Regions from separate parts of the Clostridium sp. JS66 genome, predicted to be linked through region 1. Evidence: riboswitches for the same ligand, from Rfam matches in the RefSeq annotation. Region 1 holds a riboswitch; each other region holds the start of a gene.
What was found. Region 1 has a riboswitch for S-adenosylmethionine ahead of metK (methionine adenosyltransferase). Riboswitches for the same ligand answer to the same signal wherever they lie in the genome.

Region 2: another riboswitch for S-adenosylmethionine. It lies ahead of nifB (nitrogenase cofactor biosynthesis protein NifB); the one in region 1 lies ahead of metK (methionine adenosyltransferase).
Region 3: another riboswitch for S-adenosylmethionine. It lies ahead of Q6H37_RS02190 (O-acetylhomoserine aminocarboxypropyltransferase/cysteine synthase family protein); the one in region 1 lies ahead of metK (methionine adenosyltransferase).

Annotation. Positions count from the first base shown of each region.
Region 1 covers NZ_CP131467.1:217,159-220,318, forward strand. The annotation lists gene Q6H37_RS01060 (hypothetical protein) at 1-643, shown strand, start outside; tRNA gene Q6H37_RS01065 (tRNA-Thr) at 847-922, shown strand; tRNA gene Q6H37_RS01070 (tRNA-Tyr) at 928-1,012, shown strand; tRNA gene Q6H37_RS01075 (tRNA-Val) at 1,021-1,096, shown strand; tRNA gene Q6H37_RS01080 (tRNA-Thr) at 1,116-1,191, shown strand; tRNA gene Q6H37_RS01085 (tRNA-Tyr) at 1,197-1,281, shown strand; SAM riboswitch class I at 1,409-1,514, shown strand; gene metK (methionine adenosyltransferase) at 1,588-2,763, shown strand; gene Q6H37_RS01095 (ATP-dependent RecD-like DNA helicase) at 2,890-3,160, shown strand, end outside.
Region 2 covers NZ_CP131467.1:1,875,247-1,878,406, forward strand. The annotation lists gene Q6H37_RS08810 (homocysteine synthase) at 1-370, opposite strand, end outside; SAM riboswitch class I at 479-586, opposite strand; SAM riboswitch class I at 774-879, shown strand; gene nifB (nitrogenase cofactor biosynthesis protein NifB) at 1,173-2,450, shown strand; gene nifH (nitrogenase iron protein) at 2,475-3,160, shown strand, end outside.
Region 3 covers NZ_CP131467.1:470,265-473,424, reverse strand. The annotation lists gene metF (methylenetetrahydrofolate reductase [NAD(P)H]) at 1-510, opposite strand, end outside; SAM riboswitch class I at 609-720, opposite strand; SAM riboswitch class I at 964-1,071, shown strand; gene Q6H37_RS02190 (O-acetylhomoserine aminocarboxypropyltransferase/cysteine synthase family protein) at 1,202-2,482, shown strand; gene Q6H37_RS02185 (homoserine dehydrogenase) at 2,591-3,160, shown strand, end outside.

The DNA of each region.
Region 1 (3,160 bases):
AAAGATTCTATCATTCATTGTAATTTTATGTACAACTATTTGTGTTGGTATAATGATTTATTCAAGCAAAGTAAACATTAATGAAAATTCAGTAAAGGGAAAAGTAGAAGTAATAAATGAAGATAGAAAAAGCAATAATGAAAATAGCAAAAAACAGAACATTAAAAGTGAAGATAAAAGTAATTTAAATGAGGAAGCTAGTAAAAAATCAATAGAGATAACAGATAGTTATAAAAAAAATAAAATGGAGGCTATAGAAGATAAAATAAATCAAGATAAAAATGAAGTTTTTTCGAAGGATAATAGTAGCGATAGTAAAGAAAGTCAAATAACTCAATCGAAGTGTAATGATAATAAAAATAATACTAATTCAAATAATGAAAAGGATGTATCTGTATTTAAAGTTTCAAAATCAAAAATAAAAGACGATTTAACTATTGCCGATAAGGAAAAACTTTTATCTATAGGAAGTAAACTATCCGCTGTTGATTATGAAAAAATAAACGAATACTTAAAAAATGGCAATGAAGAGGATATAAAAAATACTATTAAGTTGCTTAAAGAAAGATTATCTGATAAAGATTATAAGAAAGTGCAGCAGGTAGCAGAAAAGTTTATAAATATGGATTTAGTTGATAAATAATGAGCTTTTTTATAAAAATATATGATAATTAAATAGATTATTAGAAAAATGTTTAGATGCGATTTTAAGAGAAAAACGTAGAAATTTTAAATAATACAAAGAAGAATTGGTTAAATGGAGTATTTTGAATTTGAAAATAGAACTATAACAATGTATACTAATCCATGTTGAAGCCGTTAATGGCGTAAATTTAATAAACATGTGCTGGCATAGCTCAGTTGGTAGAGCAACTGACTTGTAATCAGTAGGTCGAGGGTTCGAAGCCTTCTGCCAGCACCAAATATGGAGGAATTCCCGAGCGGCCAAAGGGGGCAGACTGTAAATCTGTTGTCATCGACTTCGATGGTTCGAATCCATCTTCCTCCACCATATTTAATGGGCGCATAGCTCAGCTGGGAGAGCATCTGCCTTACAAGCAGAGGGTCACAGGTTCGAGCCCTGTTGTGCCCACCATTAAAAATAAATAGTATGTGCTGGCATAGCTCAGTTGGTAGAGCAACTGACTTGTAATCAGTAGGTCGAGGGTTCGAAGCCTTCTGCCAGCACCAAATGCGGAGGAATTCCCGAGCGGCCAAAGGGGGCAGACTGTAAATCTGTTGTCATCGACTTCGATGGTTCGAATCCATCTTCCTCCACCAAATAAAGCACTAGTAAGTGCTTTTATTTTTGTGAATAATAATTTTACTAAGTTTTAAATCATATAAATATTGACACTAAAACTTAGTTGTGTTAACATGATGTAGAATGAATGACAAGTGAATAAAGCTCTTATCAAGAGAGGTGGAGGGAAAAGGGCCCTATGAAACCCGGCAACCAGCAACAGATATTGCTAAGGTGCCAATTCCTGCAGTGATAATCTGCAAGATAAGAGAGTTGTTAAGCTTATTTAACCTCTTCTTATTGGAAGAGGTTTTATTTTTTTATAAAGAGAAGGGAGAGTACTTATGAGAAGATTATTTACGTCAGAATCGGTTACTGAAGGACATCCAGATAAAATGTGTGACCAAATTTCAGATGCTATTCTTGATGCTATATTAGAGCAAGATCCAAATGGAAGGGTAGCTTGTGAAACAGCTACTACTACAGGGATGGTTTTAGTTATGGGAGAAATATCAACTAAATGTTATGTAGATATTCCTAAAATAGTAAGAAAGACTGTAGAGGAAATAGGATATACTAGAGCTAAATTTGGTTTTGATTATGCTACATGTTCTGTAATTACTTCTATAGATGAGCAATCTGCAGATATAGCTATGGGAGTAGATGAAGCATTAGAATCTAAAAGTGGTAAAATGGATAAAATAGAAGCTATAGGTGCAGGTGACCAAGGAATGATGTTTGGTTTTGCTACAAACGAAACAGCTGAATATATGCCTATGCCAATAAGCTTAGCACATAAGCTTTCAAGAAGACTAACTGAAGTTAGAAAAAATGAAACTTTAGGATATTTAAGACCAGATGGAAAAACTCAAGTTACAGTAGAATATGAAGATAACAGACCTGTTAGGATAGATACTATTGTAATATCAACACAGCATGATCCAGAAGCAACACATGATCAAATAGAAAAAGATATGATAGAACAAGTAATAAAACCAATTATTCCATCTGAACTTTTAGATGAAGATACTAAATATTTTATAAATCCAACAGGAAGATTCGTTGTTGGAGGACCTCAGGGAGACTCAGGATTAACAGGAAGAAAGATTATAGTTGATACTTATGGCGGATATGGAAGACATGGCGGCGGAGCTTTCTCAGGAAAAGATCCAACGAAAGTGGATAGATCTGCTGCATATGCTGCAAGATGGGTTGCTAAAAATCTTGTTGCAGCTGGAGTTTCAGATAAGCTTGAAATACAGCTTGCATATGCTATTGGTGTAGCAAAGCCTGTATCTATAACAGTAGATACATTTGGAACAGGAAAGATATCTGAGGATAAAATAGTTGAAATAGTTAATAAGGTTTTTGATTTGAGACCAGCAGCTATTATAAGAGATTTAGATTTAAGAAGACCTATATATAAACAAGTTGCTGCTTATGGACATTTTGGAAGAACTGATATAAATGTACCATGGGAACAATTAAACAAAGTTGAAGAAATAAAAAAATATTTATAAAAGTAAGCCCTTATGCATTAGCATAAGGGCTTTTTAAGATTTAAATTGTTTATGAACTCTGTATATTTACAAAGTTCATATGATATAATTAAAAATAAAACACTAGTAAAAATTAGGAGAGATTTTATGCAGCAAATACAAGGTGTAGTTGAAAATATAGTTTTTCAAAATGAGGAAAATGGATATGCTGTGGCCAAAATTAAAGATAAAAGTGAAAATATAACTATAGTAGGATGTATACCTTTTATTACGGAAGGTCAAAATTTAAAGCTTATAGGTGAATGGGTTCTTCATCCACAATTTGGACAGCAATTTAAAGTTTCTGGATGCGAAGAAATAGTACCCAATTCTATAGTTGGTATAGAAAGATATTTATCATCAGGAATAATATCTGGTA
Region 2 (3,160 bases), 1.7 Mb from region 1:
AAGTTACTCCAAATAATTCATAAGTTCCACCATATAATGTGCTTGCAGCAACTACTTCATCACCAGCACTTGCAACATTAAGTATTGAATATAAAATTGCTGCTAATCCTGAAGCTGTTGCAAGACCAGCAACTCCACCTTCTAGTTCAGCAACTCTCTTTTCAAATACATCTGTTGTAGGATTCATAATTCTTGAATATACATTTCCAGGCTCTTTTAATTGAAATAGATTTGCAGCATGATCTGCATTTTTAAATACATAAGAACTTGTTTGATAAATTGGTACAGCTCTTGATCCTGTTGTTGGATCTGGCTCCTGACCTGCATGTACTTGTAATGTTTCAAAGGATAATTTTCTTTCTTCACTCATTTTTTGTTCCTCCTAAATATTAAATATATTTAAAAACGAAACTTCCATAACCTGGCAAAATAAAAAATCTTCTCGTAAGATAAGTTACAAGAAGATTTTTCTTCATGCTTCTCATCTTTCAGGTTTTACCTGCTGGAATTAACACCATACATTCAAATGAAAAATGCTGGTTGTCGGGCTTCACAGGGCCAGTCCCTCCGCCACTCTGGATAAGAAGTTCCGTATTTTATTTTAAACAATAATTCTCAAATTTACAATTAATTAGTATTGTTTGCTTTCGTTGTTACAAAGTATACAGCCTTTAAATTTTGTTGTCAATAGTTAATTTTAAAAAAATTTAGATAAATTTTTTTGTTGACAAAGAAATTGAAAAACTGTATTATGTGTATAAATCAAATAAAAATTCTTATCAAGAGAGATGGAGGGACTGGCCCGATGAAATCCAACAACCTGAATAATTATTTTATTTAAGGTGTTAATTCCAGCAGGATTAACCTGGAAGATGAGAAACAAGAGAATTTAACTTTCTGTGTTTCTTACAGAAAGTTTTTTATTTTAAGCAATCAAATTAAGTTTAAATTTTTAACTTAACAATTGTGTATACTCTTTTGAACACTCATCTGATTTAAAAATATTATATTGATTTCTATTGATTGACTGGATAAACCAGAGGTCAAGTTTTACCTATCTACATAGATAGATAGGTGAAACTTGGCCTTTTCTAATTTGAATTGTTAATGGATTGAAATATAATTAATCAAGTTTTAGTTTTTAATTTTATTTAGAAAAGGAGAAAATAAGTATGAGTGTAAATGTGTTTGCAAGAACTATAGAAGAAAAAACATTTATGCATCCATGTTATAACTGCATTGCTCATAAATATGCAAGAATGCATATACCAGTAGCTCCTAAGTGTAATGTTAGTTGTAATTTTTGTAATAGAAAATATGATTGTGTAAATGAAACCAGACCTGGAGTAACAAGTGAAGTTTTAACACCTGAAGAGGCCAAAGATAAATTTAAAATAGTAAAGGACAAGGTTAGAAATTTAACTGTAGTTGGTATAGCAGGACCTGGTGATCCACTTGCAAATTTTTATGAAACAAAAAAATCTATAGAATTAATAAAAAATGAATCAAAAGATATTACATTTTGTCTTTCAACTAATGGTTTAATGCTTCCTTTTTACGTAGATAAATTGATAGAATTAGGGGTCACACATTTAACTATAACCATAAATGCAGTTAATCCTAAAATAGGTGGGGAAATATACAAATTTGTAAACTACTTGGGAGATGTATTTGTTGGAGAAGAAGCAGGAAGGGTGTTATTGAGCAATCAATTATCAGGACTTAAATATGCTGCACAAAAGGGAATAGTATGTAAAGTTAACATAGTTATGATAAAAGGAATCAATGATATTCATGTTCCTGAAATAGTAAGGAAAGTTAAAGAATGTGGAGCATATATGGCAAATATTATGCCTCTGATACCTGTTAAAGGAAGTGCATTTGAAAATAACCCTACAGTAACCGAAGTTGAATTGAATGACATGAGAAAAAGCTGCGATTCAATATTGAAACAGATGTATCATTGCAAGCAGTGTAGGGCAGATGCTATTGGAACTTTAAAGAATGATATATCAAGTCAATTTAGAGAAAACAATATTGCAAAGGAATCAAATGATAATGAAAATAAATTAGAAGATAAAGATGTAATTGAATTGAAACATCATAAGTACAGATTTGCCATTGCGAGCAAATCAGGTGTAAGTATTGATGAACATTTTGGGCATGCGTCAGAATTTTATATATACGACATGATAAATGATGAAATTAAATTTCGAGAGAAGAGAAAAGTAAATAAGTACTGTAATGGAGTATATGATTGTGGAGAACATGAGGACAAAATAGAAAATATAATAAAAAATGTAATTGATTGTAATGCTGTGCTTGTGGTCAGAGCAGGATTTGAGCCTATGGATAGGCTCTATGAGAAGGGAATAAGAGTATTTGAAATGTACCAGGAAATTAATAAAGGTATAAAAAAAGCTGTTGAATTACTTAAAAAAAATAAATAAATTCAAATTTAGGAGGAATATATTATGAGACAAATAGCTATTTATGGAAAAGGTGGAATAGGTAAATCTACAACTACACAAAATTTAACTGCAGGTTTATCTGAAATAGGAAAAAAGGTTATGGTAGTTGGATGTGATCCAAAGGCAGACTCTACAAGATTACTTTTAGGTGGACTTGCACAGAGAACAGTACTGGATACTTTAAGGGAAGAAGGAGAAGATGTAGATTTAAATTATATATTGAAAAAAGGCTTTAATGGAATAAAGTGCGTAGAATCAGGCGGACCTGAACCAGGTGTAGGATGCGCTGGAAGAGGTATTATAACATCTATAAACATGCTTGAAAGACTTGGCGCATATACTGAAGATTTGGATTATGTTTTTTATGATGTTTTAGGAGATGTTGTATGCGGTGGTTTTGCTATGCCAATTCGTGAAGGAAAGGCAAAAGAAATATATATAGTGGCTAGTGGAGAAATGATGGCACTCTATGCAGCAAATAATATATCAAAGGGAATAAAAAAATATGCCAATAAAGGTGGCGTTAGATTAGGTGGAATTATATGCAACAGCAGAAAAGTAGACAATGAAAGGGGAGTATTGGAGGCATTTGCAGAGGAATTAGGTACACAGCTTATTTATTTTGTACCAAGAGACAATGTAGTTCAAAGGGCAGAAATTAATAAACAAACTGTAATACAATTTGATTC
Region 3 (3,160 bases), 250 kb from region 1:
TAAAAAGTCTGCACCTGCATCAACCTTTTCTTTTAAATATCTTACACTCATGTCCAAATCTTTACACTCATTATGTCCTTCTGGATAAGCTGCTGCTCCTATACACAAGTTAGTATCAATTTTTAATTTATTTATTAAATCTTTCCCATATCTATATAAATGTTCTTTACCTATAGTAAATTTTTCTGGTATATCACCTCTTAGGGCTAATATATTTTCTATTTTGTTTACTTTTAAATTTTCAACTACTTCCTCTATTTCTTCTTTTGTAGATGTTATACATGTTAAATGAGCAAGCGCTTCTATTGAATACTTATTTTTTATTATCGAAGCTATTTCTACAGTTCTATCTTTACTACTTCCACCTGCTCCATAAGTTACACTTATAAAACCCGGATCAAAATTTTTTAACTCCTCAATAATATTAAATAAAGTTTCATTGCTTTTAGGTGGAAATATTTCAAAGGATAAAGTGGTTTCTTTTTCTAAAAATGTATCTCTTATAAACATATAGTTTTCTCCTTTATCAGTAGTAAATTATTCATATAAATTTGAAAAGCTGCTTTTCATAGAAAAGCAGCTTTAAAATTGCTAATTTTAAACTTCTTTTCTTATCTACCAGAATAAAAACTTATTCTGCAGGAATTGACACCGATACATTTAATTAATGCCGGTTGTCGGGTTTCACAGGGCCAGTCCCTCCACCACTCTGGATAAGATTTTACATTCAATTATACTTATTATTAATAGTATATCTGTTTATTTACATTGTCAATAGTTTTTCTATTATAAAGAAATGAATAAAAAAAATTTTCACTAAATTAAATTTTTTTATCTATTAAATATCAAGTTATTTCAGTGCATATAACAAATTTTTAAAATATAAATTTTATTTTTTTAGTTTTTTTGGTATTGACAATTAAAACTAATATCTGTTATCATTTATTCAATCGAATACGGAACTTCTTATCTAGAGAGGCTGAGGGACTGGCCCTATGACGCCCAGCAACCTGAATAACATTTTTGTTCAAAGGTGCTAATTCCAGCAGGTTAAATCCTGAAAGATGAGAAGCTAGGGGAATAATCTTCTTGTAGCTTTTCTGCAAGAAGATTTTTTATTTTAAAAATTTCCTAGGCAATTATCAAATTAGAAGTTTCGTCCATGTATTAAAGGTTTAATAATATTTAGGAGGAATCTAAAATGAGTGAAAGAAAATTATCATTTGAAACATTACAAGTACATGCAGGACAGGAACCAGATCCAACAACAGGATCAAGAGCTGTTCCAATTTACCAAACTTCATCTTACGTATTTAAAAATGCTGATCATGCTGCTAACCTATTTCAATTAAAAGAACCTGGAAATGTTTATACAAGAATAATGAATCCAACTACAGATGTATTTGAAAAGAGAATAGCAGAATTAGAAGGTGGAGTTGCAGGACTCGCAACAGCATCAGGACTCGCAGCTATTACCTATGCTATCCTCAATGTTGCAAGTGCAGGTGATGAAATAGTTGCAGCAAGTACACTATATGGCGGAACATATGAATTATTTGGAGTAACCTTAAAAAAGCTTGGTATAAAAGTTGTATTTGTAAATCCAGATGATCCTGAAAACTTCAGAAAAGCTATTACAGATAAAACAAAGGCACTTTATGGTGAAACTATAGGAAATCCAAGAATCAATGTATTAGACATAGAAGCTGTAGCAAATATTGCACATGAAAATAAAATACCATTAATCATAGATAATACTTTTGGTACTCCATATCTTGTTAAACCAATAGAATTTGGAGCAGATGTAGTTGTTCACTCTGCAACTAAGTTTATTGGAGGACATGGAACTACAATTGGTGGAGTAATAGTTGATGGTGGTAAATTTGATTGGAGAACTAGTGGAAAGTTCCCTGATTTTACAACACCAGATAAAAGCTACAATGGATTAGTATACGCAGATTTAGGCGCACCAGCATTTGCTTTAAAAGCTAGAGTTCAACTTTTGAGAAATACTGGAGCAACTCTTAGTCCTCAAAGTGCATTTTTATTCCTTCAAGGCTTAGAATCACTATCCTTGAGAGTAGAAAGACATGTATCAAACACAAGAAAAATTGTTGAATTTTTAAGTAAGCATCCAAAGGTTTCTTGGGTAAACTATCCTGAACTAGAAGGTAATCCATATAATGAATTATCTAAAAAATACTTACCAAAAGGTGCTGGTTCAATATTCACATTTGGAATTAAAGGTGGTTTAGAAGCAGGAAAAAGATTTATAAATAGTGTTGAATTATTCTCATTACTTGCAAATGTAGCTGATGCGAAGTCACTCGTAATTCATCCTTCAAGTACAACCCATGCAGAACTTAATGAAGAAGAACAAAAAGCTGCTGGAGTTACTCCTGATATGATAAGACTTTCAATTGGTATCGAAGGTGTTGATGATCTTATATATGACTTAGATCAAGCTCTTGCAAAAGCTTAAAACTTAAATAAACAACGAATTATTTAAGTAAAAAGCCAGTAGGGAAGTTCCTACTGGCTAAATTTTAGTTAATGAGAGTAAATACAAATAAAAAGGGGGCTTTTTAATATGGCATCTATTGCAATATTAGGTTATGGAGTAGTTGGAACAGGTACAGCTGAATTAATAAATAAAAATAAAGAAAGATTTAAAAAGATTACAGGTGAGGAACTTAAACTTTCAAATATATTAGTTAGAAATATTGAAAAACATAAACAAAAAAAGGATTCTAAAATTCTAACTGATAACTTTGAACACATTTTAAAAAGCCCTGTGGATATAATTGTTGAAGTTATGGGTGGCATCAATCCTGCTTACAAATATGTAAAAAAAGCTTTAGCTTCAAAAAAACATGTGGTAACAGCCAACAAAGATTTAATGGCGGAACATGGAAAAGAACTTTTAGATATAGCACATGAAAATGGTGTTACATTAAACTTTGAAGCTAGTGTAGGAGGCGGTATACCTATTTTGAAACCTCTTATGGAATGTCTTACAGGTAATGAAATTGTAAGTATTAAAGCAATATTAAATGGTACTACGAATTTTATACTTTCAAAAATGTATAATGAAAACATGAGCTACGAAGATGCTTTAAAAATTGCTCAAGATTTGGGCTTTGCTGAATCTAACCCTGAT